Regions from separate parts of the Cupriavidus sp. 86D6 genome, predicted to be linked through region 1. Evidence: predicted binding sites of a transcription regulator. Region 1 holds the regulator's gene; each other region holds the start of a gene.
The links. Region 1 encodes sigma-54, which starts transcription at its own class of promoters, with help from an activator protein. Its sites were predicted from a motif close to TGGCANGNAANCTGCTTT; they were not measured.
Positions count from the first base shown of each region.

Region 1 (4,904 bases):
GGCGGCGAGCGCCGCCGCGTGGAAATCGCGCGCGCGCTGGCGTCGTCCCCGCGCTTCATCCTGCTCGACGAACCGTTCGCCGGCGTGGACCCGATCGCCGTGGGCGAAATCCAGCGCATCGTGAGCTTCCTGAAGGCGCGCAATATCGGCGTGCTGATCACCGACCATAACGTGCGCGAAACGCTGGGCATCTGCGACCACGCGTACATCATCAGCGAAGGCACCGTGCTGGCCGCCGGCCAGCCCGAGGAAATCATCGCCAACGAGTCGGTACGCCGCGTCTACCTGGGCGAAAACTTCCGCATGTAAGGCGCGGCCGCCCCCGCGGCCACACTGCCGACAGGTTTCCGGCAGGTCATCGGCAGGTCATCGGCAGGTCATCGGCAGGTCATCGGCAGGTCATTTTTACCGCACTTGCCCACGGCTATTTCAAAGCCGTTGCCGATCAGGAAGCCGAAGCGATAGGTTGTAGCAAATTCCGTTCCAACAACGGAAAGATGCGCATAGAATAGGTCGCATGAAACCTTCGCTTCAGCTCCGCCTCTCCCAACATCTGGCCCTCACGCCGCAACTGCAGCAGTCCATCCGGCTGCTTCAGCTTTCCACGCTCGAACTGCAACAGGAGGTGGAACAGGCGCTGACGGAAAACCCGCTGCTGGAACGCGAGAACGACTGGATCGAAAGCCCGCTGCGCGTGGCGGCTGACGGCTCCGTTAATCTGCAAAGCGCCCCGGCGCCGGCCCCGTCCGAACCGCAGGCCAACGGCGACGATCGCAGCGAACATGCGTCCGGCGGCGAGGAAGAAGGCTTCAGCGATTCCGGTGCCGAGGACTACGGCAACGACTGGAGCCTCGACGACTTCGCGCGCCGCCCGCAGAACGACGAAGACGAAAAGACGCCGATGCAGTTGCGTGACGCGGACCCCACGCTGCGCGAGTACCTGATGGAACAGCTGACGCCGCTCAAGATTTCGGCGCGCGACAAGGGCCTGGCCATCTTCCTGATCGAATCGCTCGACGACGACGGATACCTGAGTGCGTCACTCGAGGAAATCTGCACCGAACTGCCCGAAGAACTCGAATTCGAGGTGGAAGAAGTGCAGGCGATGCTGACGCTGCTGCAGAGCTTCGATCCGCCCGGCGTGGGCGCGCGCAATGCCGCCGAATGCCTGAGCCTGCAATTGAAACGGCTGCAGCATCCGCAGCGCGAACTGGCCCTGTCCATCGTCAACCATCATCTTGAACTGCTGGCGGTCAGGGATTACACGCGCCTCAAGAAAGCGCTGCAGGTGGACGAAATTGCACTAAAGGCGGCGCACGACCTGATCCGCTCGCTGGCACCGTACCCAGGACATGCGTACAGCCGCCCCGAGGCCGATTTCGTGGTGCCGGACGTGTTCGTGCGCAAGAGCGGCAGCGGCTGGATTGCCCAGCTGAATCCGGATGTGATGCCGCGCCTGCGCATCAACGACATGTACGCGCAGATCTTGCGCGGTGCAAAAGGCGAAGCGGGGGCTGCGGGACTGCAGCAAAAGCTGCAGGAAGCGCGGTGGCTTATCAAGAACATCCAGCAAAGATTCGACACGATCCTGCGTGTGGCGCAGGCAATTGTGGAGCGTCAGAAGAACTTTTTTTCGCACGGCGAAATAGCGATGCGGCCCTTGGTTTTGCGGGAAATTGCCGATACACTCGGTTTACATGAGTCGACCATTTCCCGGGTGACCACGAACAAATACATGGCCACGCCAATGGGTACTTTCGAGTTGAAGTACTTCTTTGGTAGCCACGTCTCCACGGAGACGGGCGGCGCGGCCTCTTCCACGGCGATCCGCGCGCTGATCAAGCAACTGATAGGAGCCGAAGAACCCAGGAATCCTCTTTCCGACAGCCGCATCGCCGAATTGCTGGGCGAACAGGGCTTTGTGGTCGCACGCCGCACGGTGGCCAAATATCGCGAAGCACTGAAGATCCCCGCAGTCAATCTCCGCAAGTCTTTGTAGCCGAGCCGCAACCGCCTGCCTGGTGCGGCTCTTTCAGAAGGAGAAGCGCTATGAACTTCAAGATCAGTGGACACCACCTCGACATCACGCCGCCGCTGCGTGAGTATGTGGAAACGAAACTGGAGCGAATTGTCAGGCATTTCGATCAGGTCATTGGCGTGAGCGTGCTGCTATCTGTCGACAACCACAAGGAAAAGGACAAGCGTCAGTACGCGGAAATCAATCTGCATCTCAAGGGCAAGGACATCTTCGTCGAAGCGCACCATGAAGACCTGTACGCTGCGATCGACTGTCTGGTCGACAAGCTCGACCGGCAGGTGATCCGCTACAAGGACCGCGTGCAGGGTCATGACCGGGAAGCGGTCAAGTACCAGATGGCTGAAGCCCAGCTACAGCAACAATAGGCTGGCAAATCCTTGACTGCCCCTCGAGGCGGACGTCAGCGTCCCCGAGAGGACTGACAGGAAGAGAGCAAAGCCGCGCATCTGCGCGGCTTTTTTGATGGCTGCGCGCCCGCGTCGGGCTGACATTCTCCGTTACCTTCCCACCACGGCCGAAACCAATTGATTTGCCGGGGGTGTTCGCATCTTGCGCGGCTCGGTGTATGCTGCGCCATACAAGAACGACAGGCAGAACGGTCCCGGTGACCCGAACGGCAGGCCACGTGACGGAAGATCATGCGGGCGCCGGCGGCAATATCCGGGTGGGCAATCCGGCCGGCCAATCCGCGGCACCACCCGCGGCGCCGGCGCTGCAGTGCACAAGCGCGCTGTGGCCCTGCTCTATAATGAGCCGGACGTTCCAATGCGGGCGTCCACCAAGCACTCGATATCCTGAATTGCCCCATCCGGCGGGACGGCATTTGTGCGCCGTATCGCCAACCTGACTTCTCGTGCATCGCCCATGAATCGTTTGGCCAAATTGCTGCCACCCGGCAACATCCATCTCGACGTCACCGTCACCAGCAAGAAGCGGGTCTTCGAGCAAGCCGGGCTCCTGTTCGAGAACAACCATGGTGTGGCCCGCGCCACCGTCACGGACAACCTTTTCGCCCGCGAATCGCTGGGTTCGACCGGCCTCGGTGCCGGCGTCGCCATTCCGCACGGCCGTATCAAGGGCCTGAAGCAGCCGCTGGCCGGCTTCATGCGCCTGGCCGAGCCGATTCCGTTCGAATCGCCCGACGGCAAGCCGGTCTCGCTGCTGATTTTCCTGCTGGTACCCGAACAGGCCACCCAGCAGCACCTCGAAATTCTCTCGGAAATCGCACAGTTGCTGTCGGACCGCGAGATGCGCGAAGGGCTGGCCACGCTGCCCACGCCCGAAGCCGTCCACCAGTTGCTGACCGAATGGCATCCGTGACGATCCGCAGGCCGGCCTGGCTGGCCGCCTGAAGCCATACCGCCCCCTCGTAGAAAGCATCCCGCATGGAACTCACCGGCGTCACCTCGCAGTCGATCTTCGACGACAACGCAGCCGACATCAAACTGTCGTGGGTCGCCGGTCTGGAAGGTGCCGACCGGGCCTTTGACGTCGAATTCGCTCGCGAAGCCACTTCCGCCGCCGATCTGGTGGGCCACCTGAACCTGATCCACCCGAACCGGATCCAGGTGCTGGGCAAACCCGAAATCCAGTATTACCAACGCCTGGACGACGAACCGCGCAAGCGCCAGATGGGCGAACTGATCCTGCTGGAGCCGCCGTTCCTGGTGGTGGCCGACGGCATGGAGCCCCCGCCCGACCTGGAACTGCGCTGCACGCGCTCGTCGACCCCGCTGTTCACCACGCCGGTGTCCTCGGCGGCCGTGATCGATCACCTGCGCCTCTACCTGTCGCGCATCTCCGCGCCGCGCGTGACGATGCACGGGGTATTTCTGGACATCCTCGGCATGGGCGTGCTGATCATGGGCGAATCGGGCCTGGGCAAGAGCGAGCTGGGCCTGGAACTGATTTCGCGCGGCCACGGCCTCGTGGCGGACGATGCCGTCGATTTCGTCCGGCTGGGCCCCGACTTCATCGAAGGCCGCTGCCCGCCGCTGCTGCAGAACCTGCTCGAAGTGCGCGGCCTGGGCCTGCTCGATATCAAGACGATCTTTGGCGAAACGGCGGTGCGCCGGAAGATGAAGCTCAAGCTCGTGGTGCAGCTGGTACGTCGCAACGATGGCGAATTCGAACGGCTGCCGCTCGATTCCCAGTACCTCGACGTGCTGGGCCTGCCGATCCACATGGTGAAGATCCAGGTGGCGGCCGGCCGAAACCTGGCCGTTCTGGTCGAAGCCGCCGTGCGCAACACGATCCTGCGACTGCGCGGCATCGACACCCTGCGCGACTTCATGGACCGCCAGCGCGCGGCCATGCAGGCCGACGTGGTATCGCGCGGACAAGGTCGCCTGCTCTGAGCCGCCACCGCGCCCGTGTGCAAACGCCCGCTTCATTCGCGGGCGTTTTTCATTTGCTTACAAGCCTGGCATAGCCCTTCGTCAACGAACTGCGGGCGGCCGCCGTTTTGTGCTGTAATGGGCGCCGAGCCCAGGTTCCGCCAGACGCCGGCATGGCGCGCGGCCACGATGTGTTTCCACAGCCAGGAGAGAAGCATGAAAAAGCTGATCGCGATGTGTTTGCTGGTTACCCCCCTGTTCGCCACGGCCGCGTTTGCCCAGGGCGCCTCGGCTCCGGCCGCTGCCGAGAAGTCCGGCAAGACCGCGCAGCAGGAGAAGATGGCGGCCTGCTCCAAGGCCAACAAGGGCAAGAAGGGCGACGAATACAAGAAGGCGCAGAGCGAGTGCCTGTCGGCCAGCGGCCCCGCCCCGGCAGCCGAGCCGAAGACCCAGCAGGAAAAGATGGCCGCGTGCTCCAAGGCCAACAAGGGCAAGAAGGGCGACGAATACAAGAAGGCACAGAGCGAGTG
Region 1 is NZ_JBYPSB010000013.1:22,438-27,341, forward strand. Features, by position in the region: gene lptB (LPS export ABC transporter ATP-binding protein) at 1-309, shown strand, start outside; gene AC3G88_RS22800 (RNA polymerase factor sigma-54) at 518-1,999, shown strand; gene hpf (ribosome hibernation-promoting factor, HPF/YfiA family) at 2,050-2,403, shown strand; gene ptsN (PTS IIA-like nitrogen regulatory protein PtsN) at 2,903-3,358, shown strand; gene hprK (HPr(Ser) kinase/phosphatase) at 3,424-4,395, shown strand; gene AC3G88_RS22820 (PsiF family protein) at 4,591-4,904, shown strand, end outside.

Region 2 (4,904 bases), on a different contig from region 1:
ACAACCTTGTCCGACCCCGTCACCCGGAAATTGGTCGAAACGCTACCGATTTCCTCGGCATGGGCGGCAGCCAGCAGCGTGGCCAGGCCACATGCCAGCCCAGCCGCCAGCACAATACGCAATGGCCTCGGCGTCATTCGGCGGTCGCCCCCTTGATCTCGTCGTGGCGGCGCTCCATTTCCTGGCGCAGCGCACGGCGTTGCCGGGCGGCTTCGAAACGCTGGCGCTCCACCTCGTCGCGCGGCTGCAGCGGCGGCACTTCGGCCGGCGTGCCGTTGTCGTCCACGGCCACCATCGTGAAATAGCAGCTGTTGGTATGGCGAACCACCTTGCTGCGGATGTTCTCGGTCACCACCTTGATGCCGATTTCCATCGAGCTGCGGCCCGTGAAGTTCACCGCCGCCAGGAACGTCACCAGTTCGCCGACGTGAATCGGCTGGCGAAACACCACCTGGTCAACCGACAGCGTCACGACATACCGTCCGGCGTAGCGGCTCGCGCACGCGTAGGCCACCATATCCAGGTACTTGAGGATGGTGCCGCCGTGGACATTGCCGGAAAAATTGGCCATGTCCGGCGTCATCAGCACGGTCATGGACAGCTGGTGGGACAGATCATTCATCGCAGAAAATCCAGAAATCGAGCATGAGGCGCGGGCAGTGTAACCCGCTCGGCCGGGTCATGGCATATCGGATGTGCGCGATTTCCGCTGCGAAGCAGCAAAACAGTCTGAATACCCTGCGGGACAAATAAAAAAAGCGGCCCCGCAGGCCGCTTTCTGTACTTCCGTACTTCTGTACTTCTGTAACGCTCCGGACGCGATGCGCTTACTTCTTCTTGTTCACGGCGTCCTTGAAACCCTGGCCGGCCGAGAACTTCACCGTCTTGGCGGCCGGGATCTTGATCGTTTCGCCGGTGCGCGGATTGCGACCGGTACGTGCAGCACGCTTGCCCGAGCTGAAGCTGCCAAAACCTACCAGCGTAACCGAGTCACCCTTCGCAACTGCCTTCTTGATACTGTCCAGCGCAGCGTTCAGCGCGCGCTCGGCGGCGGCGTTGCTGAGTTCTGCTTCCGCGGCGATGGCCGATACCAGTTCACCTTTATTCATGGCTGATTTCCCTTGTTTGGTCGTCGTCACCGGACTTTTGCCAAGTGGCAAAAGTCCGATCGGCGCAGTCTAATCTGCCCTTTACGGCTTGAGCAATCCCCAGTGGCACCGATGCAACGAAAACTGCCGGAAATCGTTCTCCGACAAGACTTAGCGGGGTTTTTACCCCTCTGTTTTTCGAATCGGCACATCACATTTGAGGATCAAGACGTATCGGACGGCGCACTTTATGAAACCGGCAGATTATTGCCGATTATTCACCGTACGGCGCAATTTCCGCCTTCCGGTTTGCCGAGGTCGGATTGCCAGCCCACGGCGCGCATTTTCGGCGCAGCGCGGCGCCATGCACCAATCAGGGTCCGCTCGCGCGCTGACATGCGTCTTTTTGGCGCACGCATGCCCCATGATCGCTCCACCCTCGCCCTGCTCCGTGCCGCGTGGGGGGATGCACCGACAGCGCGCCCGGTGCGGCGCGCCCAGATTTGGCGCGGCATTCCCCGTTTTGCGCCAAAAACTGGAACGCTAATTGCTTATCCGTGCTCCCATTTTGAGCATGAGGTAACGATGGAGAACCTGAAGACAGGCACGGATGCCTTGTTCATCCTGCTGGGCGCGATCATGGTGCTGGCAATGCACGCGGGGTTCGCATTCCTGGAACTTGGCACGGTTCGCAAGAAGAATCAGGTCAATGCACTGGTAAAGATACTGGTCGATTTCGCGGTGTCGACGCTGGCCTACTTCTTCATCGGATACACCATCGCCTATGGGGTCCAGTTCTTTGCCGGCGCGGAGACACTGGCCGAGAAAAATGGCCACGAACTGGTGAAGTTCTTCTTCCTGGCGACGTTTGCCGCCGCCATTCCGGCGATTATCTCGGGCGGCATCGCGGAACGCTCGCGCTTCAATCCGCAACTGATGGCGACCTTCGTCCTGGTGGGCTTTGTCTATCCGTTCTTCGAAGGCATCGTCTGGAACAACCGCCTGGGCGTGCAGGACTGGCTGGCTTCGGTCACGGGCGCACCGTTCCACGACTTTGCCGGTTCGGTGGTCGTGCACGCGGTGGGCGGCTGGATCGCCCTGCCCGCCGTGCTGCTGCTCGGTGCCCGCCGCGGCCGTTATCAGAAGGATGGCCGCATCAGCGCGCATCCGCCGTCGAACATCCCCTTCCTGGCGCTGGGCGCCTGGGTGCTGGCGGTGGGCTGGTTCGGCTTCAACGTGATGAGCGCGCAGACCATCGACAAGATTAGCGGCCTGGTGGCCATCAATTCGCTGATGGCGATGGTCGGCGGCACGCTGGCGGCCTGGGCGGCGGGCCGCAACGACCCGGGCTTCTCGTACAACGGCCCGCTGGCCGGGCTGGTGGCGGTCTGCGCAGGCTCCGACATCATGCATCCGCTGGGCGCGCTGGTGACTGGCGCCGTGGCTGGCGTGCTGTTCGTCTATCTGTTTACGCTGGCCCAGAACAAATGGCATATCGACGATGTGCTGGGTGTCTGGCCGCTGCACGGCCTCTGCGGCGCCTGGGGCGGCATTGCAGCGGGCGTTTTCGGCAGCCGCCTGCTGGGCGGGATGGGCGGCGTGTCGCTGGTGTCGCAAGTGGCCGGCACGCTGATGGGGATCGTGGTCGCGCTGGTTGGCGGCACGGTGGTCTATGGCACGCTGAAAAAGCTGGTAGGCATCCGCCTGGACCCGGAAGAGGAGTTCAACGGCGCCGACCTGACGCTGCACCGCATCTCGGCCACGCCGGAGCGTGAAACCAACTGGTAAACCACGTATTTGCAGGGCATTGTGGAAAAAAGCGGCCGGGCATTAACCCGGCCGTTTTTACTTGGCGCGCAAAAAAGATTGACTTGAACTTTCGCGCGCGAGCGCCCAATAATGCCCTTGCGGTTTCCTCAAACGCCGACACAGGCGTGCCTTGTGATCCTGACATTATCGACAGCATGCTTTCGTTTTCGCTGTCCCTGTTTTTCCTGCCCGTAAATCACAGGAGTATGTTCATGGATACCACCTCGCTGCAAAGCATCCGCGACGTCATTTACAGCTACGCCACCATATTCGGCGTGAAAATCCTGGCCGCGCTGGCGTTCTGGGTGGTGGGCCGCTGGCTGATTCATTTCGTGGTGCGGCTCGTACAGAATTCGCTTGCCAGGCAAAGCGTCGACCCCACCCTGCTGCGCTATGTCGGATCGATCGTCACCGTCACGCTGAATGTCGTGCTGGTGATCGGCATCCTGGGATACTTCGGCATCCAGACCACCACGTTCGCGGCGCTGATCGCGGCGGCCGGCGTGGCCATCGGCATGGCGTGGTCCGGACTGATGTCCAATTTCGCTGCTGGCGCGTTCCTGGTGGTCCTGCGTCCGTTCAAGGTCGGCGACTTCGTGACCGTGGGCGGCGTGACCGGCACGGTGCGCGAAATTGGCCTGTTCGCCACGTCGCTCGATACCCCGGACAACGTCCTGACCGTGGTCGGCAACAACAAGATCTTCAGCGACACGATCCAGAATTTCACGGCCAACCCGTACCGGCGCGTGGAACTGAAGGCGCAACTGGCCGGCACCACCGACGCCGTGGCAGCCATCGCGCTGCTCAAGGAAAAACTGGCCGCCATCCCGAACGTACTGGCCGAACCGGCGGTCGATGTGGAGATCCTGGAATTCACGCTGGTGGGGCCGGTGCTGGCGGTACGCCCGTACTGCCACAACGACCACTACTGGCAGGTGTACTTCGACACCAATCGGACCATCCGCGACAGCTTCGGTGCGGCCGGTTTTGCGGCCCCGATGCCGGCGCAGATGGTGGTCATGCAGAACGCCCCGGCCGTGCCGTTGACCCAGCCGGCCAACCAGGCCGCCTGAGCAGTGAGCCCGGCGCGCCCGGGCCCATCTGCTTGACCGCTCACCCGGGCTGGCGCATGCCGGCCCGCCCGTACAGACGCAGCAGCACGGCGCCGCTGCCGCAGACCGCCATCACCACGGCCAGCGGCAGCGCCGTGCCGTCGTGCCAGACACTGACCGCGGCACCGGCCAGCGTGCCGAAACCGAACTGGAGCGTGCCCATCAGCGCAGACGCCGTGCCGGCCCGATGGCTTTGATGGGCCAGGGCCAGCGCCGAAGCGTTCGGCGTGATGCATCCCAGCCCGGCCAGGAACACGAAGAAACAGCACAGCAGCACCGGCAGCGACGCCACGCCCAGCAGCGTGGCCGCAGCCAGCGTCAGGCCCGCCACGCATGGCGCGATCAGCGCGACGCGCAGCACATCGTCCAGCGCGCGAGCGCGCACCAGCTTGGCGTTGACCTGCGACATCGCGATCAGGCCAAATGCGTTGGCCCCGAAAACAAAGCCGTAGTGGGAGGGATCGATGCCATGCAGTTCGATCAGCACGAACGGCGAGCCCGCGATATAGGCGAACATCCCCCCCTGCACGCATCCGGCGGACAGCGAGTACCCCAGGAATTCACGGTCGCGCAACAGCTCCCAGTAGCCGCGCAGCACCGTGCCGGGATGCAGCGTGCGGCGGCGCTGCGGATCCAGCGATTCTTCCATGCGCGTATGGATCAGCCACAGCAGCAGCACGGCCGCGCCGCAGTGAATCCAGAAGATCGCGCGCCACCCCGTGGCCGCCAGGACGGCCCCACCGATCAGCGGCGCCAGGATCGGCGCCAGCCCCATCACCAGCATCAGCGACGAAAAAGCCCGCGCGGATTCGCGTGCCTCGAGCCGGTCGCGAATCACCGCCCGCGAGACCACCAGCCCGGTGCAGCCGCCCAGCGCCTGCAGGAAGCGCCAGAC
Region 2 is NZ_JBYPSB010000009.1:22,491-27,394, reverse strand. Features, by position in the region: gene AC3G88_RS19655 (CreA family protein) at 1-137, opposite strand, end outside; gene AC3G88_RS19650 (acyl-CoA thioesterase) at 134-622, opposite strand; gene AC3G88_RS19645 (HU family DNA-binding protein) at 828-1,109, opposite strand; gene AC3G88_RS19640 (ammonium transporter) at 1,674-2,876, shown strand; gene AC3G88_RS19635 (mechanosensitive ion channel family protein) at 3,110-3,970, shown strand; gene AC3G88_RS19630 (Bcr/CflA family multidrug efflux MFS transporter) at 4,011-4,904, opposite strand, start outside.
Region 2: a site for sigma-54 is predicted at 1,625-1,642, ahead of AC3G88_RS19640 (ammonium transporter). Genes of this name have one in related genera too.

Region 3 (4,904 bases), on a different contig from region 1:
GACGTACCAGTTGCGCGCCACGTAGTCGATTTGCGGCTGCGGGGTCAAGTCGAAGCGGTACAGCACGCGCCAGGCCTCTGCATCGTCAGCATTCGCCTCGGGATCACGTACGGCCAGATCATACGAATGGAAGCCCGTGCCGGCCACGGCGGGCGGCGTGGGCAGCAGCCGGTACGGTGAGGCGGCAGCCGCCGGCAGTGACAGCGCCAGCGCGCGGTCCGGCGTGGGTCCGCCAAAGCCGACATCGGCGACATGGCTTTCGTGCGCCACTTCCACGCGCAGCAGCATGTGCGACAGCCCCGTGGGGCGCTCGTCGGGCACGTTCCAGCGCACGCGGGCGGCCAGTGGCGTCACCGCGAATCCCAGCGCCTTGAGGCCCGCGCAAAACAGCGTATTGAGCTCGAAACAGTAGCCACCGCGCCGCTGCGCGACGAGCTTGTCGAATACCGCCGGCAGATCGATATTCACGCGCCAGCCCACCAGCGGGGTCAGGTTTTCGAACGCGATATGCCGCAGGTGGGCGCCGATCAGGATATTCAGCGTGTCCAGGGTGGGCGACAGATCGGCCTCGTTGCCGATGCCGATCCGTTCGAGCCAGGCATCGCGCTGGCCGATGGTGAGGGCGGGGATCTCGTCTTCGTGGCGCATATCGAGGGGACTGGAAGAATTAGTAGGGCGGCTCGAACGGCGGGTTGACCCTCTTCCGGAGCACGCGGTGCGTCACTAATATAAATCCACAGCAAAACCCGGCGCGCAACGTGGTCTGGCGGTGCCGGCGGCCTGCGGGTGCGACCGCGCACGACCAGAGACCAGACAGCGCCTGAAAACAGCCAGAAGAGAGGAGACGCCCCGTGAAAACCCTGATCGATCATCTGTCCAGCTACGCAGCCTACCACCGCGACAGCCGTAACGTCGTCACGCATTTCGTCGGCATTCCGATGATCGTGCTGGCCGTTACCGCGCTGCTGGGCCGCCCCGCCATGCCGCTGGGGGACGGCGTGCTGTTCCTGACGCCGGCCATCGTCGTCTATGTGCTGGCCTGCCTGTTCTACCTGCGCCTGTCGTTCGGCTTTGGCGTGGCGATGGCCGCGATCCTGGCGGTATTCGTGTGGGCGGGGGCCTGGATTGCCGCGCTTTCCACCGTGGCGTGGCTGACCACGGGGATCGGCCTGTTCGTGGCAGGGTGGGTCATCCAGTTTGTCGGCCACTACTTCGAGGGTCGCAAGCCGGCCTTTGTCGACGACCTCGTCGGCCTGCTGGTGGGCCCGCTGTTTCTGGTGGCCGAAGCCGCCTTTGCCATGGGGCTGGCGCGCGAAACGCGCGATGCGGTGGCCGCGCACGCGCACTGATTCGCGGAAACTTTTGCGCGTTCGCGGCGTCTGTCACGTGCGAAAGTGGGGGGACGTACCGCTCCGCAGCGCATCTGCTGACGCAAACCAGCGACAAAACCCGGGTTTTTCCCTTGGTTTGACCTGTCGCATGTGAGAAAACCCCTTTACTTCTGGCTGTTTCCGCTATGATTCAGTGCGTGCCGGCCAGCACGATTCGCAAGCGATGACAGGTGCTACGCTGCGATGGATGGCAAATGGCCGGGACATCAATCTTCAACTCTCGTATATCGATATGGCGACCAAAGCGAAACCGACCGCGAAGACTGCAACCAAGCCTGCTGCCAAGAAGGCCGCAGCAACCAAGGCACCCGTGAAGGCTGCCGCAAAGAAGGCCGCACCGGCCAAGAAGGCTGCTCCCGCTGCTGCTCCGACCGTGAAGCCGCTGAAGGACACCTTCAACAAGTCGAGCCTGGTCGCTCACCTGGTGGCACAAACCCAGCTCGAAGCCAAGGCTGTGAAGACGGTGCTGGCTCACCTCGAAAACACCATCGTCAGCGCGCTGAACAAGAAGGGCGCTGGCGAATTCACGCTGCCGGGCCTGCTGAAGGTGACCGCGCAGCAAGTGCCGGCCAAGAAGAAGCGTTTCGGCAAGGACCCGTTCACGGGTGAAGAGCGTTGGTTCCCGGCCAAGCCGGCCAGCGTCAAGGTCAAGGTCCGTCCGCTGAAGAAGCTGAAGGACGCTGCGGCCTGATCGCCGACCCACTTTGGTAGTCGCCCGCCCGCTGCCTGCCCCGTGCAGGCGCCGGACGGCTAAAGACCCCGTGTCTCGCAAGAGCACGGGGTCTTTTGGTTTATGGGCGCCCGGCCGGCGCCCGGGCGTCAGTACGCCTTGAAGTTAGCCGCCACGCGCTGGCGCAGGAAATCGCCGGCGGTGATCGCCGGATACTGCTTCGCCGGCCCCTCGATCACGGCATTGCGGTTGGCCTGGCAAAAGAACGCCAGGCTGTAGCGCGGGCCCATGTATTCGCCCGGCAGCGGGTTGCGTACGCGGTGAAAGTTCGACGGCAGGCGGTCGTCGCTCCAGCGCATCAGCATGTCGCCGATGTTGCAGGTGATCACGTCCTCGTCCGGTGGAATCGGCGTCCATGCCTGGGCTTCCATCTCCTTGCCGGGGCAAACCTGCAAACCGCCTTGTCCCTGGCGCTGGAACAGCAGCGTCAGGCAGTCGAAATCGGTGTGCGCGCCGGCGCGCCACAGGTCGAGTTTGTCCTGCGCCTCAGGCGGAATCGCGTAGTAGTGGAGCAGGCGCAGCGTGCTCTGATAGTCGGGCGCTACGGGGTCGTGCGCGCGCCTGAAGAAATCCGCGTCAAATCCCAGCTTGTCGGCAAAGCAGGACAGCACCTTCATGCCGACGTCCCAGCATTGCCGTTCGAACGCAAGCATGGTGGCCTGGAAACCGGGCAGCTCGGTGTCGGTGGGCCACAGCGCGGCCATATGCGGGCGCGTGATCTGGTACGACTCCTTCTGATCGGGGGTGCCGGTGGACGGGCGCACCTGGGCGCGGGTTTCCCAGCCGGCGTTGTTGGCCTTCTGCAGCGGATACTGGCCCTTGATCGCCTCAGGCAGCGCGAAGAACTGTTCGGTCATGGCAAACGCTTCGCGCACGGCTGTCAGGTCGATGCCGTGGTTTTCCAGCTGGAAGAAGCCAATTTCGACGGCAGCCTGCCAGAGCTGGTCGGCAATCTCGGCTTTGCGTTGGTCAAAATCCGACAGGTCGATGCGGCGGATGTCCCGCGCATCGGTCTCGGTGCCGTGGGCGCCCATGCGCGACTCGCGCGCCAGTTCGTGCAGGGGGAGGGTGGTTGTCCTGGTCATGTCGTTCCGGGTTCAGGAAAAGTTGAACGGGTCCGGCCGACCGGGAAAGCGGGATACCTGGAATACCTGGGATGCAGGAAGTCTCTGGCTCTCGAGTTCCGCAGCGGCGCGGACATCAAGAGCAATTTCCTGCCGCCCGCCTGCGCCAATAGGGGCGTCAGGAAACGGGCGGTTGAACGCTTCTACTCTTCAATCATCACCATCGCAGGTTTTGGGCCAGCGCAAAACGGACGAAATCCGGCTGTTTTTCACCTTCCTGGCGCATGGCGGGGCGGTTGTGGTGCGTGGATGGGCTGGCGACGGTGCATCGTCCGCGCGGGGCGATGCATCCGGTGCTACCGCTGGGTCCAGCGCGGATCGCGCTTCTGCAGGAACGCGTCGATCCCTTCGCCCGCATCCTCTTCCATCATGTTGCGGGCCATCACGTCGCCAGCGAAGGCGTAGGCGTCGGCCAGCTGCATCGACTGCTGCCTGTAGAACATGGCCTTGCCATAGCGGATGGCCGTCGGGCTTTTTGCGCAGATCTGGGCGACCTTGCGTGCGACGGCGGCATCGAGATCATCGTCGGCCACGGCTTCGTTGATCAGGCCCCAATCGGCCGCTGTCTGGGCGTCGATGAAGCGCCCGGTCACCAGCAGGTCGAAGGCCCGTTTCGTTGCCACGTTGCGCGACAGCGCCACCGACGGCGTGGAGCAAAAGAGCCCGACGTTGATGCCGGACACGGCAAACTGCGCCTGCATGGACGCGACCGCCAGGTCGCAACTGGCGACCAGCTGGCAGCCGGCGGCGGTGGCAATGCCATGGACGCGCGCAATGACAGGCACCGGCAGCGCCTGGATGGCCTGCATCACGACGCTGCACCGGGCGAACAGGCCCTGGTAGTACGAAAGCGCGGGCTGGCCGCGCATTTCCCGCAGATCGTGGCCCGCGCAGAATGCCTTGCCCTGGGCTGCCAGAATCACGCAACGCACGCTGTCATCGCTGGCGATGCCGTGGAGGGCGCCGTGCAGCGCGGCCAGCATGGCTTCCGAGAGCGCATTGAACTGCAGCGGCCGGTTCAGCCGCAGTGTCACCACGCCATCGCGGCTGTCATGCAGCACCAGCGGCTCGGTTGCCTTGTCGTCTGACTGCGCTGCCATATCGGGCTCCGTCATCGGTCAATGGCGCAATGATCGCGCGATTTGCTCGCAATGGGTGCGGAATCAGGGTGAATCCGGATGCCGGGATCGCGGACGATTGGCGTACCGGTGGGTTGCCAGTGGCCTGCCGGCGTCCACCGCTGGCACCGGCGGCGGCTCAAAAAAAAAGAGCCGACTTGTGTCGGCTCGCAATGCTTCAACTCGATACGGTATGGCTTATTGCGGACCCAGCTTCTTGATCAGGGCGTCCAGCTTGGCCACTTCTTCCTCGGTCAGGTCGGTCAGCGGCGCGCGCACCGGGCCGGCGTCGTGGCCAACCAGCCTGGCGCCGGCCTTCACGATCGACACGGCGTAGCCATGCTTGCGGTTTCGGATGTCCAGGTACGGCAGGAAGAAGTCGTCGATCAGGCGGCCGATCGTGGCGTGGTCGTCGGCGGCCACGGCACGGTAGAAGTCCATCGCGGTCTTCGGGATGAAGTTGAACACGGCCGACGAGTACACCGGCACGCCCAGCGCCTTGTAGGCAGCGGCATAGACTTCGGCGGTGGGCAGGCCACCC
Region 3 is NZ_JBYPSB010000009.1:30,772-35,675, forward strand. Features, by position in the region: gene AC3G88_RS19670 (arylamine N-acetyltransferase family protein) at 1-648, opposite strand, end outside; gene AC3G88_RS19675 (Mpo1 family 2-hydroxy fatty acid dioxygenase) at 852-1,349, shown strand; gene AC3G88_RS19680 (HU family DNA-binding protein) at 1,624-2,082, shown strand; gene AC3G88_RS19685 (isopenicillin N synthase family dioxygenase) at 2,211-3,206, opposite strand; gene AC3G88_RS19690 (enoyl-CoA hydratase) at 3,542-4,345, opposite strand; gene kdgD (5-dehydro-4-deoxyglucarate dehydratase) at 4,562-4,904, opposite strand, start outside.
Region 3: a site for sigma-54 is predicted at 3,408-3,425, ahead of AC3G88_RS19685 (isopenicillin N synthase family dioxygenase). Genes of this name have one in related genera too.